One region of the Streptosporangium sp. NPDC020072 genome, then DNA from elsewhere that is predicted to be linked to it. Evidence: riboswitches for the same ligand, from Rfam matches in the RefSeq annotation. Region 1 holds a riboswitch; each other region holds the start of a gene.
What was found. A riboswitch is a leader RNA that binds a small molecule or an ion and turns the genes downstream of it on or off. The one in region 1 is predicted to bind cyclic di-AMP.
Positions count from the first base shown of each region.

Region 1 (5,471 bases):
ACCGGGCCCGGCCTGGGCCGGGGCTGCGGCGTGCGGGGTCATCGATCGGCCTTTCGGGGGGCTTTCCTGGCTGGTTTCTCTGTGGGCCCCACCGGTCCCGGGGCGGCGGGACCGGTGGGGGAAGCGGATCAGCCGGCCGCCTTGACCCCGGCGTCGAGGAACCTCTGCCAGGCCTGGTCGTAGGGGACCGAGCCCTGGTCCATGCCCTCAAGGATCTTCTCGACCGCGGTCTTCACCTGGGCGTGCTTCTCACCCAGGAAGACCGGCTGCAGGTTCTCGACCGACGCGCCGAAGATCCGGCCGGTCGGCGCGTCGTTGAAGAACGGGTTCCTCAGGTCGCCGACCGCCGGGTCCCGCTGGGTGGGCAGGGAGCTGGGGAAGGCGGCGGCCTCCTGGAAGGCCATGATCTGGCCTCCCTTGCCGGTGAGGTAGTTCACCACCTCGGCGGCCTCCTTCGGGTGCTTGCTCTGCCTGGGCACGGCCAGGTAGGAGCCGCCCCAGTTGCCCGCGCCTCCCGGCACCGTCGCGACGTCCCACTTCCCCTTGCCGGGCTCGCCCGCGGCGCCGGAGACCACGCCGAGCATCCAGGCGGGGCAGCCCATCGTGGCGAAGCCGCCCTTCTTGATGGCGGCGTTCCAGGGCGGGGTGAAGGAGGCCAGCTTGGCGGTGAGCCCGGCCTCGCTGAAGCTCCTGACCGTGTCGAAGGCGGTCTTCACGGCGGGGTTGGTGTCGATGACGAGCTTGTTGGACGTGTCGATGTAGGTGATGTCGCCGTTCCTCTGCGCCTCCTGGGCGAGGATCACGTTGTAGAGGGTGTTCGGGCCGTCCAGAAAGCGCGGCGCGTCCTTTCCGGGATTGGCGGCCTGGAACCTCCTGCCGACGTCCATGAAGGACTTCCAGTCGGGCCAGAGCCTGCCGACCTCCTCGCGGTCCGTGGGCAGGCCCGCCTTCTCGAACAGGTCGGTGCGGTAACACATGGTCATGCCGCCGATGTCGGTGCCGAGAGCGAACAGCTTGCCCTCGGCGTTGACGCCGTTGTCCCACTTGGCAGGGGGGAAGTCGGCCTTGCGGCCTCCGAGGCCATACTGCCCGAGGTCGGTGAAGAACTGCGGGCGGGCCTTCATCAGGCCCATCGCGCCCTCGTCCAGGGCGACCACGTCGGCCGCGCCGCTGCCCGCCTGCAACCGCTGGAGCAACTGGGGCAGGTAGACGTCCTCGAAGCGGTCGGTCAGGTTCTGGTATCTGATCTGGATGCCGGGATGGGCGGCGTTCCAGGCCTGGGCGGCCTTGTCGTAGCCGAAGTTCTCGCCGCCGCCGAAGGTGTGCACGGTGACGACGACCGGTTCGGCCGCCGTGGACGCGGGCCCGTCCGTCCCGCCGGAACCGCACGAGGTCAAGGCCAGCGCCGCGGCCGTGACCGTCGTGACCGCGGCGAGCCTGCCGCGCCGCCTGTGGTTCAACATTCCGGACCCCTCTCAGGTCGTTCGCCCGAATCGGTGGGAGGTGTCGTCACGGGCCGGTCCCCGACAGACGCGGCTCTGCGACGAGGCGGTTCCTCAACGTATTGGGAGCGCTCCCACGAAGCGTGGCCGACGAGTTGACCGACGTCAATACGGCGAGACGCAACCGTTACCCCCCTCCGTTTCCATTGCGACTTATGGGCTCAAATGACCACAAAATGGATGCGCTTCTTTTTGGGAGCGCTCCCATATCGGCGGAGGGGCGGGACGCCGAAAGGGCCGTGGCTGGGGAGCCACGGCCCTTTCCGGATTCGGGGGATCACCGCCGCGGCGGGCGGGGAGTCCGCCGCGGATGGGGGTCCCGTACGGCGGGGGCCGTACGGAGGGAGGGGATGGGGTCAGCCGCTGTAGACCGGGTAGCCGTAGCCGACGACCTGGGAGGTCGGACGGATGCGCTGCTCGACCTTGCCGTTGCCGGTGTTGCCCTCGATCGTGGTGATCGTGCCGTTGCCGTTGTCCTGCTTCACGAAGCCGACGTGGTCGATCCCGTCGAGGTCCTTGCCGCCCTTCCAGTCGAAGTAGACGACGGCGCCGGGCTTGGGAGTGGTGCCCCAGTGGCCGTTGTCCCTGAACCACTTGGCGTGGGTGACGGTGTAGGCGTCCCAGCCCATGGTGGGGCGGATGCCGGCCTGCTCGCCGACCCAGGAGACGAACATCGCGCACCAGGGGGCGTTGGCGTAGTCCTGGATGCGGCCGCCGTCACGGGCGGTGGTCTCCTTGGCGCGCTCACTGGACATGTACCAGGAGTGGAACTTGGTGCCGCCGCCCTGGGCGTTCTCGCTGACGCCGATCTGCTGGGAGGCGATGTTCAGAACCTGCTGGGCGGTCACCTTGGGCAGGCGCTCGGCCGTGGTCTGGAGGCTGGTCTTGGCGGTGTCCGCGCTCGCGTTCCGGACGGTGGCGGACGTCTGCTCGGGGGTGTCCGCCAGGGCGGGTCCACCGGCGACGACTCCGCCGCTGAGGGCGATGGCGGTGCCGAGGATGACACGGGCCAGGTAGTGCGTCTTGGGGGTGGAGGTAAGGCGGTGCTTGGCCATGGGGTACTGCTCCTTGCGTCGCTTCCATGCCGCCTACCGGGTTAGCTGACGGGTTCGGACTGGAAAGTGTCCTACAGCGCGTATGCGCTGATTCACCCCAAAGGACCTGGGTCCCCGGTTCCGCGAGACTCGCGGATTCGGCGGCCGTGTCCATCAGGCGGATGTCCACCTGGTGGAGCACGGTCGGGCAATGTCGTGGCAATGCGCTGACCTGCGAAGGTCTGGGCGTTCGCCGCGAATTCGTTGAACGTACGTGAACCGGACAGACGATTACAAGTCCGACACATTGCCTTGGCTTGGGAATGGGCCCCGTTCGAGGGGGAAGACTGGGGCCTCGTCCACCCGGGACGATCTCCCTTTCGGTGACGCGATCCCCGGTGGGAGAGGGGATCGCGACACGACGGGCACGGTGAAGGGCAAGGGCAAGGACTTCGCGTGCCAGGTGAACGTAGATCTTTTGGCCGACCCCTCCTCCACCGGGTCAAGAGGGGGTCTCTTTACCCGTCCCGGCGGGGTCGCCCCTGCCCCCGGGGCCGGTCAGGGGCGTGACGTGAGCGCGGCGAACCGTACGCCCGTGAGCTCCTCGGAGACGATCCACAGCCGCCGCGCCAGGTCTTCGTCGAGAGCCCTGGGCGAAGGCGTCAGCGCCCTGGGGCCGGGGCCGACGTACGTGCCGCCGGCCACGCCGGGGTGGGTCGCGGCGTACAGGGAGGGGAGGGCCCCTTTCTCCGGAGCCTTGAGCGCCAGCCGCATGAAGGCGGTGACCGGCCGGGTGAACACGCCCGGCCGCATGATCGAGGTGGCCGTCGGCCCGGGATGGACGGCCAGGCTGAGCAGTTTGCCTCCGGCCAGGCGCTGTAGTTCGAGGGCGAACAGCAGGTTGGCCAGCTTGGACCTGCAGTAGGCGCCGAAGCGGCGGTAGCCGTTCTCCAGCCCCAGGTCGTCGAAGTCGATCCGCCCCATCGCGTGCGCGCCACTGGAGACCGTGACGACCCTGGCCCCCTGTCCGGCCAGCAGCCGGGGCAGTAGCGACCCGGTCAGGGCGAAGTGCCCGAGATGGTTGACGCCGAACTGGGCCTCGAAGCCGTCGGCCGTCGTCCGCCGTGGAATCATGGCGACGCCCGCGTTGTTGACGAGGAGGTCGATCGGCCGGTCAAGGTCGTCCGTGAACGCCCGCACCGAAGCGAGATCGGCCAGGTCAAGGCCTCTGATCTCGGCCCGTCCCTCCGGGGCCGCCGCCCTGACCCTCTCCAGCGCCACCCGCCCCCTGGCCCGGTCGCGCGCGGTCATGATCACCTCGGCGCCTCGCCGGGCGAGGTGCAGGGCGGTCGCCAGCCCTATCCCGCTGCTGGCACCCGTGACCAGTGCCGTGCTGCCGGACAGGTCGGGAATGTCATCAGCGGTCCACATGATCGGCGTCTCCGGGGCCAGCTGTACGAAACGGTTTCGTACACTACGGTAGATCGTCACGAGTACGACCCGCAAGAGGGCATATTCGTGTGTTCACCCGTAGTTCCCGGCGCCGTAAGACGTCCGGGTTACGGTGAGGCGGTCGTGAACGGGTCATCGCCCGGCGTGGAGGACGGTCGAGACCACGCGCGGGAGCAGGGTTCGGCCGTTGCCTGGGTGGAGTCCCCGCTGCAGATGCTCTGCGCCGTGGAGGCCCACCACGCGGGGCTGCTCGGCACCCACGCGCGAGTGGTGCCCAGGGCCGGGCTGCGCCCGCTGGCCGTCACCCGCCGTGAGATCGCCAAACTCGGCCCACCGGCCGGGCTCGAACTCGACGAGCCCTCGCCCGAGATGCCCAGGCCCCGCAGGGGGACGAGCTGGGCGGTCGGCGACGCCTTCTCCGGCAAGGTCCAGGCGGCCTGGCTCACCGCCCTGCCCGGACGGATGGTGATCGTCGACGACGGGCTCGCCACGATCAGGCTCCTGGAACTGCTCACCGGGCGGTTCTGGACGCCCCTGCTCCGGGCCAGAGCCACCCCGGGACCGCTCAGGAAGGTGCTCGGCTCGGCCGCGGGCATGCGGCTGCGGGCGGCCGCCAGGGCAGGCCGCCTGTCGATCTTCACGGCGCTGCCCGTCCCCGACGACCTGGCGCGGGCCGTACGCGCACGGGGGGCCGAACTGGTCACCCACGACTTCGCCTGGCTCAGGTCCCAGCCCATGCGCAGACCGGGGCCGAGGGAACGCACCGTCGTCCTGGGCACCTCCCTGGTCCGCAACGGCCTCATCCACCGCGACCACTACTTCGGCTGGCTGGCCGGACTCGGCTCGACCGGGCCCGTCGCCTACTTCCCGCACCGCAGAGAGGACCCCGGCGACCTCGCCAGGGTCGGCAGGCAGCCCGGGATCACCGTCTACGACGGCGGCGCCCCCGCGGAGATGACGCTGCGCGGACTGGAGGCCGAGCAGCGGGTCCTGAGCCTGCCCTCGACCGCGGTCACCTCCCTGCGCGTCCTGCTGTCGGCCCGCGGCGTCGTCGTGGAGACCGTGGACGTCCCCGACGAGTGGTGGACCGCCCAGGCGGCGCCCTCCCTCAGAACGCACCTATCGATGTTCGCCCATCACGACACTGGAGTCACAGGTTGAAGGTCCTGGCCGTGGCCGACTCGGATTCCTACCTGAAGTGGGCCGCCTACCTGCTTGAGGGCCTGCCCTCGGGCTGTACGGCGGAGCTGACGGTGGTCCGTACCCCCATCACGCCCTCACCGGCCCAGATCCACGCGGCCGTGGCCGGCGCGGCCGGTGACCCGCCGGTGCTGTCCGCCAGAGCCCTGCGCAGGGCCGCCGAGCGGTTCAGGCCCGACGTGGTGCTGGTCGCCTGCACAGGGCCCGTGGTGGACGTGCTGGTCAGCGAGGTCCTCTCCGGCCTCACGCCCCGGCCCGTCTTCGTCTCCGGCCTGCCGGGCAT
Region 1 covers NZ_JBEYAB010000017.1:116,109-121,579, reverse strand. Annotated here, with positions in the region: gene ABZ470_RS34705 (sugar ABC transporter permease) at 1-42, opposite strand, end outside; gene ABZ470_RS34700 (ABC transporter substrate-binding protein) at 129-1,463, opposite strand; gene ABZ470_RS34695 (CHAP domain-containing protein) at 1,859-2,557, opposite strand; cyclic di-AMP (ydaO/yuaA leader) riboswitch at 2,573-2,710, opposite strand; gene ABZ470_RS34690 (oxidoreductase) at 3,095-3,967, opposite strand; gene ABZ470_RS34685 (hypothetical protein) at 4,112-5,149, shown strand; gene ABZ470_RS34680 (DUF6716 putative glycosyltransferase) at 5,161-5,471, shown strand, end outside.

Region 2 (5,471 bases), on a different contig from region 1:
CCAGGCCCGCCGCCTCCGAGCTGCGTTACGACCCGCTCACCGAGGAGTGGGTCGCGGTCGCCGGGCACCGGCAGGGCCGTACGTTCCTGCCGCCCGCCGACGAGTGCCCGCTGTGCCCGTCGGCGCCCGGCCGTCCGACCGAGATCCCCTCCCCCACCTACGACGTGGCCGTCTTCGAGAACCGCTTCCCGTCCTTCTCCACCAACCTGGGCGCCTACCCGCAGGTCGGCGGCCTGAGTGAGGTACGGCCCGGCGTCGGCAGGTGCGAGGTCGTCTGCTTCACCTCCGAGCACGACTCCTCCTTCTCCATGCTTTCTCCCGAGCGGGTCGAGCTGGTGATGGAGGCGTGGATCGACCGCACCGTCGCGCTCTCCGCGATGCCCGGGGTCGAGCAGGTGTTCTGCTTCGAGAACCGCGGCCCGGAGATCGGCATCACCCTGCCCCATCCGCACGGCCAGATCTACGCCTATCCCTACGTGACCCCGCGTACCCGGACCCTGCTCGGCGCGGCGCGGCGGCACAGGGAGCGCACCGGTGGCGACCTCTTCGCCGACGTGCTCGCGGCCGAACGGGAGGCCGCCGAGCGTGTGGTCGCGGCCAACGAGCACTGGACGGCGTTCGTGCCCGCCGCGGCCCGCTGGCCGGTCGAGGTCCATCTCTACCCGCACCGCGGGGTTCCCGGCCTCGACGGACTCGACCCCGCCGAGCGCGCGGCGTTCGGACCGCTCTACACCGAGGTGCTGCGCCGCCTGGACGGGCTGTTCGGGGTGCCCATGCCGTACGTCTCGGCCTGGCACCAGGCACCGGTGCGGGTGGACAGGGACCTGGCGTACACGCATCTTGAGCTGTTCAGCATCCGCCGGGCGCCGGACAAGCTCAAGTATCTCGCCGGGTCCGAGTCGGCCATGGGGGCCTTCGTGAACGACGTTCCGCCTGAGGAGACAGCTCGGCGCCTGCGCGCCGTTGTCACGGAATGATCACCGATCGGTCTCGACTCGGGGTCGCGCGGTCACCTTTTTACCATTACTATCCTCACGCATCGGACAAACAGCACGATATGCCTAATCTCAGGTGCCTCACCTGAGAACCGGGGACCCATGCATCTGGGGTGAACCACTTCGGTGGAAGGGCTTCCTCCAGCCCGAACCCGTCAGCTAACCCGGTCGGCGTGAGGAGAGGAGAGCTGTGACGGCTCTGTCCCCCGCTTTCCATCGACGTACGGCCGCCGCCTGCCTGGCCTCGGCCCTCACCTTCGCCTTCGCCCTCGGCGGCACGGGAACGGCGGGCGCCGCGCCGAAGCCCGACGAATCCCGGCTCCGCGCCGAACTGACCCAGCTCAACAAGAAAGTCGACCGGCTCATCGAGGCGTACGCCGCCAAACGGGAGTCGCTGAAGAAGGCGCAGGAGGCGGAGAAGGTCGCGCAGGCCGACCTGCGCCAGGCGGAAGCGGCCTACGCCGAGGCGGGCAGGGAGGTCGCCTCCATCGTCCAGATCCGTTACCAGAACGGCCCCCTCGACCTTCCCTCGATCCTGTCGGCCCCCGAGGTGGGCGGCGCGGCCGTCATGGAACAGCTGACCGCCCAGCAGATCGCCCAGCTGCAGGGCTTCGCCCGGAGCCGGGACCTCATGAAACAGGCCGCGGACAGGACGGCCCAGCTCTCCAGGCAGATCGAGCAGGAGGCCAAGACGGTGCAGGTTCAGCGTGAGGACGCGGAGAAGGTCATCCGCGTGATCGAGGACAAGCTCGAACAGCTCGTTCCCACAGGCTCGGGGCGCCGCTCCGACGGCAGCTGGGCGCCCCAGCTGCCCACCGGGTCCGACAACATCACCGACCGCACGCGGATCATGCGCGAGGCCGTCGGACAGGCCTTCCAGCTGCCCCACGAGGTGGGCTGCTACCGATCGGCGAACGACGGGGGCGAGCACCCCCTCGGCCGGGCCTGCGACTTCATGATGAGCACCGGCGGGTCCATGCCCACCGCGGCCAACGTCAAGCTCGGCGACGAGCTCGCCGCCTGGGCCCTGAAGAACAGGGACAGGCTCGGCGTCAAGTACGTCATCTGGCGTCAGCGCATCAACACCGGTTCCGGCTGGCGTGCCATGTCCAACCGGGGCGGTGTGACCGCCAACCACTACGACCACGTGCACATCTCGATGTACTAGAGAAGATCGGACCCCGCGGCGGCGCGCTCGATCGAGCCGGCCACCCTGGACCTGGTCGAGTGGATCCGAGCCACCGGCTGGACCGCGCTCACAAACGTGGCTGGTTCCTGGGCCTCCGGCCGCGATCGTGCCCACGGTCTCGGCGCTCTGGGCGCGGCAACGCATCCGCCAACGGTTGAAGTGGTCACGAAGCTCCCGGGGCGTGCCCGAGGCCGACACCGGCACACTGGTCGTCGAGAGGCCGCCGGTCGACGGCGAGGTAAAGATCCACGTCCAGGAGGCCCCGGGGCGGCCTCAGGTTCTGCCCGCACTCGTCTTCCCAGCACAGCCGGGCGCCCAGGTCGAGCGCCGCCCTCTATCGCCGGCCACTCCTCGACGACCCACGAGGTGATCACCCCCTCGCCACGCTCAACAGCCCGCTGCGCAGGGATCTGCGGACTCCAGCCCAGGCGGTGCAGAAGACACGACACCCCACGCAAGGTGTGGCGGACGTGAAACAACACCGCGATCAGGTCGGCGATTCGGACCGGCGTCCAGCGCTGGTCCTCCACATATCCGTGCGCGGCCGGACCACGCTCCAACCCGGCCCGCAGCCGCTGCAGGCGCCGCTCGTCCAGCCGGCACCTCTCCCCGCCCGGCCCCTTGGAGGCCAACGCCTCCATGCCACCTCCCTGCCAGGTGTGATTTCACCGACCAGCATTCACACAGTCAGAAAAAGACTCTCCGCCACTACCGATCGCGCTGCTCATCCGGGCTTCGATGAAGGAGCCGGCCTCGTGCTTCCCGTACGCCGGCCGGGTCGCGAGACGGCGGTGGGCGCAAAACCGTTTGCCCTCGCGTGGCGGGCTCAGGGAACGTGGTGTTCATGGCGCCGTGTCCATGACGCTCTGACGGACAGCGCCCCGCCACTCCGAGACGCCACGGCGTCAACGCGCCCCGCGGCGCTGTCAGCCTGCCCCTTTTAAGGGAAGAGAGCCTTTTGTCGCAACAACGCCCCCCTCTGCCGTCCACGGCCGCAGGCCCGGCCACCGTCGCCGTGTTCGCCTCCCCTGAGAGCTGGATCGAGTCCGACGCCCTCACGCAGTGCCACCAGGTGGCCGCCCTCGACGGCATGACGCACGTCGCCGCCATGCCGGACCTGCACCCCGGCAAGGGCGCCCCCATCGGCGCCGCCATGGCGTCGACCGTGCTGTACCCGTTCCTGGTGGGCTCCGACATCGGCTGCGGCATCGCCGTGTTCCCCATGAAGCTCAAGCGCGCCGTGCCCGAGAAGCTCGCCGCCCGCTTCCCCGACCTCGATCGCGCACTGGACCCCGAGCAGGACGCCGACGATCCGGCCTGGGCCGTCGTGGAGGGCGACATCCCCGCCGGTCACGTCGAGGGCCTCGGGACGGTCGGCCGGGGCAACCATTTCGTCGAGCTGGCCCGGATCGGGACCGTCTTCGACCCGGGCCACGCGAGCCGTCTCGGGCTCGCCGCGGGCGACCTCGTCCTCGTCGTCCACAGCGGTTCCCGGGGGCTGGGCGAACGGATCCTGCGGGAGCACACCGCGGTCCACGGCGCGGGCCCCGCCCCTGATCCCGGCGCCTACCTGGCGATGCACGACGACGCCGTACGCTGGGGATCGCTCAACCGGCGGTTGCTGGCGGCCCGGGTCGCCCACGCTCTGGGGGCCGAGCCCGCCGAGCCGTTCCTCGACCAGTGCCACAACCTGGTCGAGGTCCGCGACGGGGTCTACCTGCACCGCAAGGGGGCGGCACCGGGTGACGGCCGTGACGTGCTCATCGCCGGGACGCGAGGCACCCCCTCCTATCTCGTGGCCGCCCACGCCGGGCCGGACGCCAACCATTCCGTCGCGCACGGCGCGGGACGCAAGATGTCGCGTGCGGACGCCCTGCGCCGGGGCCGGGCCAAGCACACGGTCGAGGAGCTGCGCCGCACGCCGGTGGGCTCGCTGGTGGTGTGCGGAGACCGTCAGCTCCTCTTCGAGGAGGCGCCGACGGCTTACAAGCGCATCGAGCAGGTGATCGCCGACCTCGTCGGCCACGGCCTGGCCACGCCCGTGGCCACCACGGTCCCCCTGGTCACCTACAAGACACCCGACCTCGGGTCCGCGCCCCAGCGGGACCAGCGCCGCAGGCGAGGCCGGCGGTGAGGCCGAGGTGAGCGTCCACCTGCTCCTGTCGGCCGGACGTGGCCCGCAGGAATGCGCCTGGGCCCTGGCCCGCCTGCTGCGCCGCCTGGAAGTCGACGCCGCCCGGCAGAACCTGGAGACCCGCCGGGTCCAGGTCGTTCCCGGCGACCGGCCCGACACCTACCGATCGGTCCTGATCCAGATGTCGGGAGCCGGTGCCGAGGCGTTCGCCGCCTCATGGACCGGAACCCTGTGCTGGCAGGCCGCCAGCCCGTACCGCACCGGCACGGGCCGGAAGAACTGGTACGTCATCGCCCAGCCGTGCCAGGTCGACGCCCCGCGCACGACGTTCACCGAGGCGGACGTCGACGTCGTCGCCTGCCGTACCGGCGGCCCCGGCGGCCAGCATCGGAACAAGGCAAGCACGGCGGTACGGGCGACCCACCGGCCCTCGGGGATCGTCGTCGTGGTCGACACCGAACGGCAGTTCAGCCTCAACCGCCGCATCGCCATGCGGCTGTTGCGGCAGCGCATCGAGGACGGAGACGAGACGGCGGAGCGTGCCGTCACCACCGCCCGCTGGCACGTCCACGACGAGCTCGTACGCGGCGACCCCGTCCGTGTCGAACGTCCGGAGACGCCGGAGCGGAAACCGGCCCGCCGACGGCCGTGACGGCCTGCCCGAGGTCAGCCCACGGCCGTCTCCGCGATGGCCTCCGCGATGAGCCGGTCGAGATGTGTCAGGTCCGGCGGGTGGGCCACGCTCTCCTCGGCGAAACGGGTGAGCAGCCTGGCGAAGACCTCCCGGTCTCCCTCGTCCCAGTCGGCGATCAGGCTGTCCACGTAGGCTCGCCTGGAGGCGACGACCACCTCAAGCACCCGTCGGCCTCGCGGGCTCAGCCGCAGCCTGGCCCGTCTGGCGTCCACCTCGGACTCCTCACGCTCGACGAACCCGGCACCGACCGCGTCGTTGACCAGCCTGCTCGCGGTGGAGGGGTCGACGTCGAGCTGTTCGGCGACGGCCCCTACCGTCACCTCGGGAACGCTCAGGTTCAGTTTGTGCACCGCGTGCACGACCATCACGTTCGACATCTGCACCGCCCGGTGCTGATCGGCGGCCCGGCGCGGACGCAGCGGCCGCGCCCAGATCCTGCGCAGCCTGAACAGCGCCACG
Region 2 covers NZ_JBEYAB010000001.1:15,959-21,429, forward strand. Annotated here, with positions in the region: gene galT (galactose-1-phosphate uridylyltransferase) at 1-977, shown strand, start outside; cyclic di-AMP (ydaO/yuaA leader) riboswitch at 1,049-1,183, shown strand; gene ABZ470_RS00080 (hypothetical protein) at 1,186-2,163, shown strand; gene ABZ470_RS00085 (winged helix-turn-helix domain-containing protein) at 2,160-2,825, opposite strand; gene ABZ470_RS00090 (RNA ligase RtcB family protein) at 3,143-4,318, shown strand; gene prfH (peptide chain release factor H) at 4,326-4,970, shown strand; gene ABZ470_RS00100 (MarR family winged helix-turn-helix transcriptional regulator) at 4,985-5,471, opposite strand, start outside.
Region 2: it holds a riboswitch for cyclic di-AMP, as region 1 does, so the genes downstream of both, ABZ470_RS00080 (hypothetical protein) here and ABZ470_RS34695 (CHAP domain-containing protein) in region 1, are expected to answer to the same signal.

Region 3 (5,471 bases), on a different contig from region 1:
TTGGAGTCTGCCACACCCAACCACCACTTGACACATTGATCTCAGGATCTGGAACGCCCGTCCCGCCGACGCGCCCGGAAACCGTTCACGGAGACAGCTCTGACCAGCGGGAACGGCCACCCGAAGGCGACTTTCCCGGATCCGGCCGTGGGACGGCGCCCACGCGCGCACGCCACATGACCCGACGGCGCGCCCGCGGGTGCGGCCGGGGGAGCTCATGGGTTCAGGCCGCCGGCGGCCGGGTGGCGTCGCTGACGCTCCCGGTCGCCGGCGGCCTCGGGTCCGTGAGGTCAGCAGATCTTGTGCACCCAGCCGTGGGTGTCGGGGCGGGAGCCGTACTGGATGCCGACCAGGGCTTCGCGGACCTTGGCGGTGACCGGGCCCTGGGTGCCGTCGCCGACGGTCCAGGCGCGGTCGGCGCCCTTGACCGAGCCGACCGGGCTCACCACGGCGGCGGTGCCGCAGGCGAAGACCTCGGTGAGGTCGCCGGACTCGCAGCCCGCCTGCCACTCCTCGATCGACAGGCGGCCCTCCTCGGCGGTCAGGCCGAGTTCGGCGGCCAGGGAGAGGATCGAGTCACGGGTGATGCCGGGCAGGAGGGTGCCGGTCAGGGCGGGGGTGAGCAGCCGGTCGCCGTAGACGAAGAACAGGTTCATCCCGCCCATCTCCTCGACGTAGCGGTGCTCGTTGGCGTCGAGCCAGACGACCTGGTCACAGCCCTGCTCGACGGCCTGGCGCTGCGCGACGAAGGCCGCGGCGTAGTTGCCGCCGCACTTGGCGAAGCCGGTGCCGCCGGGGGCCGCGCGGGTGTACTCGGTGGACAGCCAGACCGAGACGGCCTTGGCCGCGCCGAAGTAGGCCGCCGCGGGAGAGGCGATCACCATGTAGCGGTAGGTCCGAGAGGGGTAGTTGACGCCGAGCGCGGGCTGGGTGGCGATCATGAAGGGGCGCAGGTAGAGGCTGTGGCCCTGGGTGGTCGGCACCCATTCGCGGTCGGTCTGCACGAGCAGTTCGATCGACTCGACGAAGGCCTCCTGCGGCAGTTCGGGCATGGCCATGCGCAGCGCCGACTGGTTGAAGCGGGCGGCGTTGGCGTACGGCCTGAAGCAGGCGATCGAGCCGTTCTCCTGCCGGTAGGCCTTCAGCCCCTCGAAGAGTTCCTGGGCGTAGTGGAAGACCGACGTCGCCGGGTCGAGGCTGAGCGGGCCGTACGGCGTGAGCCGCGCGTCGTGCCAGCCCTCCCCCTCGGTGTAGTCGATGGAGATCATGTGGTCGGTGAAGGTCTGACCGAATCCGGGATTCGCCAGTACCTGCTCGCGCTCGGCCGTGGAGCGAGCGTGGTCGGAGAGCTGCACGTCGAAGGTCAGCTTCTGAGCGGTGGTCATGGCGGCGGTCCTTCTCTTCGTGGCGGAGTGCACCTACGGTCCATTCTGGGACGGAGCAGGCACCGGAAAACTACTGCATATATGCCAAAATCCGGCAGCCTGCTCGGTGAGACGAACAAAAAAGACGCGCCCGGCGGCTCTGCTGAGCCACCGGGCGCGTCTGGGGTCGTGCGGGCGGCTTGTCAGCCGGCTACTCGGGCGGTGATGTCGTCGCCGATCTCGTGGGTGGTACGGCTCGCCCACCCGGTCTGGCGCTCGACCAGGTCCTCGGCCACGGCCTGCTCGACCTTGGCCGCCTCCTCGGTCAGGCCGAGGTGGTCCAGGAGCATGGCGACCGACAGGATCGTGGCGGTCGGGTCGGCCTTGCCCTGGCCCGCGATGTCCGGGGCGCTGCCGTGGACCGGCTCGAACATGCTGGGCGCGGTGCGGTCGGGGTTGACGTTCCCGCTGGCCGCGAGGCCGATGCCACCGGCGACGGCGGCGCCGAGGTCGGTGATGATGTCGCCGAAGAGGTTGTCGGTGACGATCACGTCGAACCGCTCCGGCTGGGTGACGAAGAACATCGAGGCCGCGTCGACGTGGTAGTAGTCGGTGGCGACGTCGGGGTACTCAAGGCTGACCCGGTCGACGGTACGGGACCACAGGTCACCGGCGAAGGTGAGGACGTTGGTCTTGTGGATCAGCGACAGCTTCTTGCGCGGCCTGCTGAGCGCCTTCTCGAAGGCGTAGCGGACGACGCGCTCGACACCGTAGGCGGTGTTCAGCGACTCCTGCGTGGCGATCTCGTACGGCGTGCCGCGGCGCAGCACACCACCGGCGCCCGCGTAGAGGCCCTCGGTGCCCTCACGGATGACGACCATGTCGATGTCCTCGGGGCGGGAGCCGCCCAGCGGGGTCGCGACGCCGGGGAAGAGCTTGACCGGACGCAGGTTGACGTAGTGGTCGAGCTCGAAGCGGAGCTTGAGCAGCAACTCGCGCTCCAGGATGCCCGGCGGCACACTGGGGTCGCCGACCGCGCCGAGCAGGATCGCGTCGTAGCCGCGCAGTTCGTCGAGGACCGCCTCGGGAAGGACCTCACCGGTTCTGTGGTACCGGCCGGCACCCAGGTCGTAGGTGGTGGTCTCCACCTTCGTTCCGACGGCTTCGAGGACCTTCAGGCCCTCGGTGACGACCTCGGTCCCGATCCCGTCTCCAGGGATGACGGCCAGACGAACATTGCGCGAATCCATAACGGGCACCCTATCTGCTCTGTCTCGACAATCGAACCACCGATCTCACCCCTCGGACACTTCCCGCCCCGGAAGGCCCTGAAAAGTTTGTCCTATTTGCGATCTTTTGACCGTTTCGTTAAGGTCCTGGCCATTCGTATCGTCGCCTAATTCGCGCAGGCCATCCCCCTCTTTCGGTCCGCGCGGAGCCGGGGAACCACTTCCGGGGTCCACGGGGCGTCCGAGCCGCACTCCGTCTGGCGGAGCACGTTTCCGGCGTTTTCCACGAGGCCCCTCGGGGCGAGTCGGCGCCACCACGCGCCGTAGGGCGACCTCCACGCCCGAGCCCGACAGCTCACCCGGCCGGCCCTATGGAAGGAACGGTCCTGAACGGCAAGACCTACCCCCGTGTCCTGACCCTGATCGTCACCGGCTCGACCATCCTCGCGACGCCCGCCGTCGCACTGGCGGACTCCTCCCTCACCACCTCCTCCCCCACTCCTCTCCTCGCGCTCGCCGCCGCCGGATTCGCCCTCGCGCACCCGGCCCCCACCGCGGAGAGCTCCCGGACCCCGCTCACCACTCCCGCCGTCGAACCCGCCCCGGCCGGCTTCTCCGGGACCGCGCGGAAGGTCCCGGCCTGGAAGAAGGCGCTGAACTGGGCGATGTCCAAGCGCGGCACACCGTACGTCTGGGGCGGCACGGGCAGGGGCGGCTTCGACTGCTCGGGCCTGATGCTCCGCGCGTACGGCGCCGCGGGCATCCGGCTGCCCCGCACGACGACCCAGCAGTACTCCGCGTTCGCCAGGAAGATCTCCTGGAAGAACCTCAAACCCGGTGACCTGGTCTTCTTCCACAACCTCGGTCACGTCGGCATGATCACCAAGCCCGGTTACATGGTCCACGCCCCGCGCAGCGGCGACGTGGTCAAGGTGGAGAAGCTGCAGGCCTGGCGCCGCGCCAGCTTCGCGGGAGCCGTACGGCCGGACCCCAAGGGGGTCGAACTCGCCGACGAGCGGGCCGAGCTGGACACGGCGATCAGGCAGTCGACCCAGGCCGGTACGGCCCTCGCCCGCTGACCCACGCCTCTCCCGGTCCCGGGCGCCGCACCGCCCGTGGCCTCGGAGGGACCCGGCTCAGGAGGAGTGCGGGGGCACTCCGCCGTTGTCGCGGCGGTCCAGCGCGGTCTGCAGGGCCTGGGCGGCCTCGTTCTCGTTGTCCTCGGGACGGTTCCAGGGATACATGTCGTACATGACGCTTCTCGTCTCGTTCGCACGGAGCTGGCTGAAGGAGGAAGGGGAGCCTGGACCCTGGTCACGGGTCCTCATCGGATCGCGGATCCGGATCACGGATCGACGGGAAACCGGGGCCGACGAACGCCATCACACCGCGGCGAGTTGCCGGCCCGCCCCTGTGTCAGGCCTCGCCGCGGCAGGTAATAAGTACGAGAACCTGGCGCATTACCAGCCATAATAACCGGCCCTCCGCAATCTGTCTCACCCCTCGTGCAGGCTTCTCACATATTGAGACGAGGCTCGGCCGGAAAAGCAGACGGCCGCCGCCCCGCGAACGGGGACGGCGGCCGTGGGAACCGTGCTCCGGGATCAGTCGGCCAGGTCGACCGAGCGGCCGCTGTCGGCGCCGATCTCGCCGCCGATCTGGTCGATCACCTCGGCCGGGATGGCGGAGTCGACGGTCAGCGCGATGAGGGCCTTGCCGCCCTTGGCGTCCCTGGCGACCTGCATGGAGGCGATGTTGATGCCGTGGTCGCCGAGGATGCGGCCGACGACGCCGACGACGCCGGGGCGGTCGTCGTAGGTGAAGAACGACAGGTGGTCGGTCGGCTCGATCTCCATCTGGTAGCCGTTGACCTCGACGATCTTCGTGACCTGCCGCGGGCCGGAGAGCGTGCCGGAGACCGAGACGGCGCGGCCGTCGGCCAGGACACCGCGGACGGTCACCACGTTGCGCCAGTCGGGGCTCTCCGCGCTGGTCACCAGCTCGACGGTGACGCCGCGGTCCTTGGCCAGGAGCGGGGCGTTGACGTAGGTGACGGAGTCCTCGATCACGTCGGTGAAGACGCCCTTGAGGGCGGCCAGTTCCAGCACGCGGACGTCCTGGGAGGCGATCTCACCGCGCACCTCGACGTCGAGCCTGGTGGCGACCTCACCGGCGAGGGCGGTGAAGACGCGGCCGAGCTTCTCCGCCAGGGGCAGACCCGGCTTGACGTCCTCGGCGACGGCGCCGCCCTGGACGTTGACGGCGTCCGGCACGAACTCGCCGGCCAGGGCCAGCTTCACGCTGCGCGCGACCTGGGTGCCGGCCTTCTCCTGGGCCTCGTGGGTCGAGGCGCCCAGGTGCGGGGTGACGACGACCTGGTCCAGCTCGAACAGCGGGCTGTCGGTGACGGGCTCCTTGGGGAACACGTCGATGCCCGCGCCCGCGACGCGGCCTTCCTTGATCGCGGAGTAGAGGGCGCCCTCGTCGATGATGCCGCCGCGCGCGACGTTGATCAGGCGAACCGACGGCTTGACCTGGTGCAGCTCGCGGTCACCGATGAGCCCGACGGTCTCCTTGGACTTGGGCAGGTGCACGGTGATGAAGTCGGACTCGCGCAGGACCTCTTCGAGGGAGGCCAGCCTGACGCCCATCTGCGCGGCGCGGGCGGGCTGCAGGTAGGGGTCGTAGGCGATCAGCTCGACGCCGAACGGCTGCAGGCGCTGGGCGACCAGCTGGCCGATCTTGCCGAGACCGAGGATGCCGACGACCTTCTCGTCCAGCTCGACGCCGGTGTACTTCGAACGCTTCCACTCGCCGCCCTTGAGCGCGGCGTGGGCCTGGGCGACGTTGCGGGCCGAGGCGAGGATCAGCGCGACGG
Region 3 covers NZ_JBEYAB010000001.1:476,984-482,454, forward strand. Annotated here, with positions in the region: gene ABZ470_RS02320 (branched-chain amino acid aminotransferase) at 291-1,385, opposite strand; gene ABZ470_RS02325 (3-isopropylmalate dehydrogenase) at 1,568-2,614, opposite strand; cyclic di-AMP (ydaO/yuaA leader) riboswitch at 2,763-2,977, shown strand; gene ABZ470_RS02330 (C40 family peptidase) at 2,965-3,672, shown strand; gene ABZ470_RS02335 (hypothetical protein) at 3,730-3,921, opposite strand; gene serA (phosphoglycerate dehydrogenase) at 4,198-5,471, opposite strand, start outside.
Region 3: it holds a riboswitch for cyclic di-AMP, as region 1 does, so the genes downstream of both, ABZ470_RS02330 (C40 family peptidase) here and ABZ470_RS34695 (CHAP domain-containing protein) in region 1, are expected to answer to the same signal.

Region 4 (5,471 bases), on a different contig from region 1:
AGATCGCCGACGACCTGATCCGCCAGCTCGTGCGGGCCGAGCCCGTCGGACGGGCCGTCGCGGTCGTCTCCTCCGACCGCGAGGTGGCCGAGTCGGTCCGCCGGATGGGCGCCAGGCCCGTTCCCGCGGTGCTGCTCCTGCGCAGGCTCGGACGCGCCTGATCCGTCCTTCCCGGGCCGGGCCGCCTCCTGGCTGACATCTACAGGTAAAGAACAAAACCGCCAAAAAGGTGAGCTGACCCTTACCGGTTCTGTACTATTTCGCCCCAGGTCTTTACGTGGTCTTTGCGTGGGGAGGCGGCGTCGTGGCCGTGGCGGGTGTGCCGGTTGGGTTCGTGCGTGTGCCGATGGCTGCGGGACTGGCCTTGGCCCTGCTCGTGACTCCGATCGGGAGTGCGGCGGCCAAGCCGAAGCCGACGGTCGCGCAGACCAAGCAGAAGCTGGCCAAGCTCAACGAGCAGGCCGACCAGCTCGTCGAGAAGTACAACCAGGCGGGCGAGAAGTGGAAGAGGGCCCGCAAGAAGTACGCGGACCTGAACGCCGACCTGTCGAAGCAGTCCGCGAAGGTCGCCGGGCTCCGCGACGACCTCGTCACCATGGCCGTCACCACCTACCAGGGCGGCGCCATCGGCTGGCCGAACCTCGTCGGTGAGGTCAACCCCAACCTGGTGCTGAGCGGCCTGGCCACGGCCGACCAGATCTCCGCCTCCCGTGCCGAGAGCCTGCACGCCTTCGACGAGGCCAACAAGACGCTGCGTGACAACCGCGACAAGGCCAAGCAGGCCTTGGCCGACGCGGACCAGACGCGCGACGAGCTGGCCGAGGAGAAGGAGAAGGTCGAGAAGATGATCAAAATCCAGACGAAGGTGCTGCGCGACCTCGGCACCTTCAGGCCGGGCGACCCCAACAGCACCGGCATGCAGTACAACGGCTCCGCCTCGGGCAACGCCAGGGCCGCGCTGACCTTCGCCTTCGCCCAGCTCGGCAAGCCCTACCGGTACGGCGGCACCGGCCCGGACAGCTGGGACTGCTCGGGGTTCGTGCAGGCCTCCTGGCGCAGCGGAGGCGTGAGCCTGCCCCGCACCACCTGGGAGCAGTGGAGCTGGGGCGCCAAGCGCAAGGTCTCGCTGAGCGACCTCCAGCCGGGGGACATCCTCTTCAGCCAGGGCCTGGGGCACGTCGGCCTCTACGCGGGCAACGGCAAGATCATCCACGCTCCCCAGACCGGGGACGTCGTCAAGGTCGTCCCCCTCTCCTCCTACGGCGGCCGTCTGCTCGGGGCCGTCCGCCCCTGACCCCCCCTGGTCCCGTCCACGTCCACGGGGCCTCTGGGGGCCGTCTGAACACCTTCGCGACCGCGGGCCGTCCGTTCAACGGGCGGCCCGTTTGGCATGCCCAGGATCGCCGGAGTGGTCCTGTTCGACGCCCTTGTAGGTGAAGGGGCGCTTTGGGAAGTCACTGATAAATGTGATTTATGTGACACTTGTTGTGCTTCTCTGGAAGATCATTTCGAATGTGACAAGGGTCATATTTATAAGATCGTGATGCCGCACTATCAGGCCTTTCGTAAACATGAAAACCTTTTTGTGGATCTTCGTATTTGATGGGGTCTTTGCCGGGGCTTGGTGATCGAGGTACCTTCTGGCGGTCGCAGTGAGCAAGCCATGCCACCGCGTCGAATGCCGGTCCTGCGGGCCGGTGTCCGTATAGATATCCAGTCGGCCGCCGTTCCCCGAAGGGATCGGTTCCCATCACGGCGGCCCGCCGAGTTCGTGCAGCCAGGAGGCACGGAGCCGGGGAACCATCGGCCCTTGACATGTGGCCAGGGGTGAATCGACGCGTTTGCCGTCGTAGGGCGTCTTCCCAGCCCGAACCCGTCAGCTAACCCGGTAGGCATCAGTGGAAGTCCCAAGGAGAAATCCTGTCTACCACCCTGCAAAACCCCCGTTTGTCGCGCTTTTTCCGCCTTTACCTGGGCGGATTCGTCCTCACGCTGACCGCCTCAACCGGAGCGGTGGCACTGGGGCCGGCAACAGCACAGGCGACGACGGATACCGCGGTCGCGGTTCAGGCCAGGAGTACGGCGAAGGACACGTCGAAGAGCGCATCGAAGGGCACGTCGAAGGGTACTGCCGCGAACACGGCGAAGGCCCGTGTCAAGCGCACGGCGAAGGCCGCGATGAACCGGGCCGCACGGCAGCGGTCCAGGGCCAGGACGGCCGTGGCGACGGCCAGGAAACAGATCGGCGATCCGTACCGGTGGGGTGCCTCCGGTCCCGGAGCGTTCGACTGCTCGGGCCTGGTCCAGTACGCGTGGCGCAAGGCGGGCGTCTCCCTCCCCCGGGTGACGGGCAGCCAGTACCGCGCGGTCAGGAAGAAGGTCTCGTGGAGCAAGTTGCACCTCGGTGACCTGCTGTTCTTCTACGGCAAGGGCCACGTCGGCATGTATGTCGGCCACGGCAAGATGATCCACTCGCCGAGCAGCGGCAAGTCGGTCAGGATCGTGACGTTGAAGGGGTACTACAGGTCCGCCTTCGCAGGAGCGGTCCGTCCCGGCACCTGACAGCGGCGGACGGCCCCGCCCATCCTCCCGTGGATGGGCGGGGCCGCCGCCTGCCGGGAACGTTCCGGCCGGGGAGTCGGCTAGCATCGGCTGCCATGTCCGTCCCGAAGGGGCGCCGCGCCGTGCTCGCCGGGATGCTCGCGCTGGCGGGCGCCGGGCTCGGCGGGGCGAGGCCCACGCCGCAGACGGCCCGCGACCTGTGGCCAGGCGCCGCCGAGGTGGTCCGGGGCGAGCGCTCCCTTGTCGTCGGCCACCGTGTCCCGCCCGCCGAACTGCGTGATCTCGCGGCCAGGGCCGACCGTGCCTGCCGTACGATCGCGCGGATCTGGGGGCCGGTCAGGGCGGTGATCGTGGTGCCCGCGACCGACGACGAGGCCGCGGAGCTCGCGGGGACGGCGCGGACCGGCGGGCTGGCCGCGCTGGCGACCGCGGACCGGGTGGTCGTGGTGCCGACGGGATACGCCAGGCTCAGCGAGACCGGCAGGGACGTGGTGATCACCCACGAGCTGACCCATCTGGCGACCGGCGCCACCAGGGGCGGGCGGGTCCCGATGTGGCTGTCGGAGGGGTTCGCCGACTACGTGGGCTACCGGGACGCGGGGATCGCCGTCAGGACGGTTGCGGCCGAGCTCGCGGCCGAGGTGCGCGCGGGCGTCCTGCCCACGGAGCTTCCCGCCGGGGACGGCTTCGCCCCCGGCGCCCCCAGACTCGCGCAGGCCTACGAGGAGGCCTGGCTCGCGTGCCGGTACGTCGCGGAGCGCTTCGGTGAGAAGGCGCTGGTGAGGCTTTACGGTAGCGATGTCGGCAGCACGCTGGGCCTGTCGCGCGCGGAGTTCACCGCCGCGTGGCGCGACCATCTCCGGAGGGAACTCTCATGACGCGGAGCGTGGAGGAGACACCGGCGCGGGAGCGGGGCGGGGCCAGGGGAGCGGGGATCGCGCTCGCCGTCCTGGGGGCGATCACGCTGGCGGTCGTGGCGTTCACCACGCCGTGGCGGGCGCTGCCCGAGGCGGCGCCGTACGTCGCGCCGGACCCGGCCCGTGACTTCACCCCGGCGCAGATCGCCAGGGCGGAGGCGTTCGACGCCGCGGTGAGCCTGCCGTCCTACCTGTCCCTGGGCCTGACGCTGGTCGTGGCCGGGGTACTGGTCGCCACCCCGCTCGGCGCGCGGCTGCTGGGCCGCCTGCGGGGGCCGTGGTGGCTGCGGGCGCTGCTCGGCGTGCTGGTGATCTCCGCGGCCGTCGCGGTGCTGCGCTGGCCGTTCGGCATGTGGGCGGAGACCTATCTGCGCGAGTACGGCCTGTCCACCCAGACCTGGGCGTCGTGGTCGGCCGACCGGATCAAGAACACCGCGGTCGGCGCCGTGCTGACGGCGATCATGGTGGTCGCCGTGGTCGGGCTGGCCCGCCGCTACCGGCGGTGGTGGCTGCCCGCGGCGATCGGGGCCTTCGCGCTGACCATGCTCGCCTCCTTCGCCTACCCGGTGGTCGTCGAGCCCCTGTTCAACGACTTCAAGCCCATGGCCGCGGGGGAGTTGCGCTCCGGCCTGCTCAACATGGCGGCCAAGGACGGCGTCCCGGTCGAGGACGTGCTCGTGGCCGACGCCTCCCGGCGTACGACCGCGCTCAACGCCTACGTCTCGGGGTTCGGCGCGACCCGCAGGATCGTGGTCTACGACACGCTGCTGCGGGCCCCGGCCGACGAGGTCGAGCTGGTGGTGGCGCACGAGCTCGGCCACGCCAAGGCGGGCGACGTGCTGTACGGCACGCTCGTCGGCGCGCTCGGCGCCGCCTGCGGGGCCTGTCTGCTCTACCTGATCACCTCGGCCGGTCCGGTACGGCGCCGCACCGGCGTCCCCTCGGCCGCCGACCCCAGGGCGGTCGGGCTCCTGATGGGGCTGCTGAGTCTGGCGACCGTGCTGTCGGGGCCGGCGCAGAACGTGATCAGCAGGCACATCGAGGCCCGCGCCGACGCGCACGCGCTCGACCTGACACGGCGGCCCGAGACGTTCACGGCCATGCAGAAGCGGCTCGCGATCACCAACATTTCTGATTTGTCGCCAGATGTCATTGAATATCTGCTCTATGTGTCTCATCCCACGACACCGCAGCGCATCGCCATGGCCCGCTCCTGGGCCCTGCTGAACGGCGCCGGGGAACCGTGACCCGCACACTGATCGTCACCAACGACTTCCCGCCCAGGGCCGGGGGCATCCAGTCGTTCGTGCACGGCCTGGCCGCGGGCCGGCCGCCGGAGACGGTGGTGGTCTACGCCCCGAGCTGGCCGGGGGCCACGGCCTTCGACGCGCGGCAGCCGTACCCGGTCGTGCGTCACCCCACCTCCCTGATGCTGCCCACCCGGCAGGTCGCCCGCAGGGCCGCCCGGCTGGTGGCCGAGTTCAAGTGCGAGACGGTGGTCTTCGGGGCGGCGGCGCCGCTCGGCCTGCTCGCGCCCAGGATGCGCGCGGCCGGGGCGCGGCGGATCGTCATGCTCACCCACGGCCACGAGGCCGCCTGGGCCGCGGTCCCGGCCGTCGGAAGACTGCTGGCCAGGATCGGCGCGCACGCGGACACGGTGACCTACCTGGGGGAGTACACCCGGCGGCGCCTGGCCAGGGTGATCCCCCAGGACCGCCTGGTACGGCTCGCCCCCGGCGTCGACACCGGCCTGTTCCGCCCCGGCGCCGGGGGTGAGGCGGCCCGCGCCGCACTCGGCCTGCGGGGGCGTCCCGTCGTGGTCTGCCTGTCCAGGCTCGTGCCGCGCAAGGGCCAGGACGTCCTGCTGCGGGCCTGGCCCCGGGTGCTCGGCGCGGTTCCCGAGGCGGTCCTGCTGATCGTCGGCGGCGGCCCCTACCGGGGCGCGCTGGAACGCCTGGCCCGGCCCCTGGGCGGCTCGGTCATGATGACCGG
Region 4 covers NZ_JBEYAB010000003.1:135,720-141,190, reverse strand. Annotated here, with positions in the region: gene ABZ470_RS06985 (NYN domain-containing protein) at 1-161, shown strand, start outside; gene ABZ470_RS06980 (NlpC/P60 family protein) at 347-1,294, shown strand; cyclic di-AMP (ydaO/yuaA leader) riboswitch at 1,752-1,910, shown strand; gene ABZ470_RS06975 (C40 family peptidase) at 2,179-2,562, shown strand; gene ABZ470_RS06970 (hypothetical protein) at 2,658-3,440, shown strand; gene ABZ470_RS06965 (M48 family metallopeptidase) at 3,437-4,726, shown strand; gene ABZ470_RS06960 (glycosyltransferase family 4 protein) at 4,723-5,471, shown strand, end outside.
Region 4: it holds a riboswitch for cyclic di-AMP, as region 1 does, so the genes downstream of both, ABZ470_RS06975 (C40 family peptidase) here and ABZ470_RS34695 (CHAP domain-containing protein) in region 1, are expected to answer to the same signal.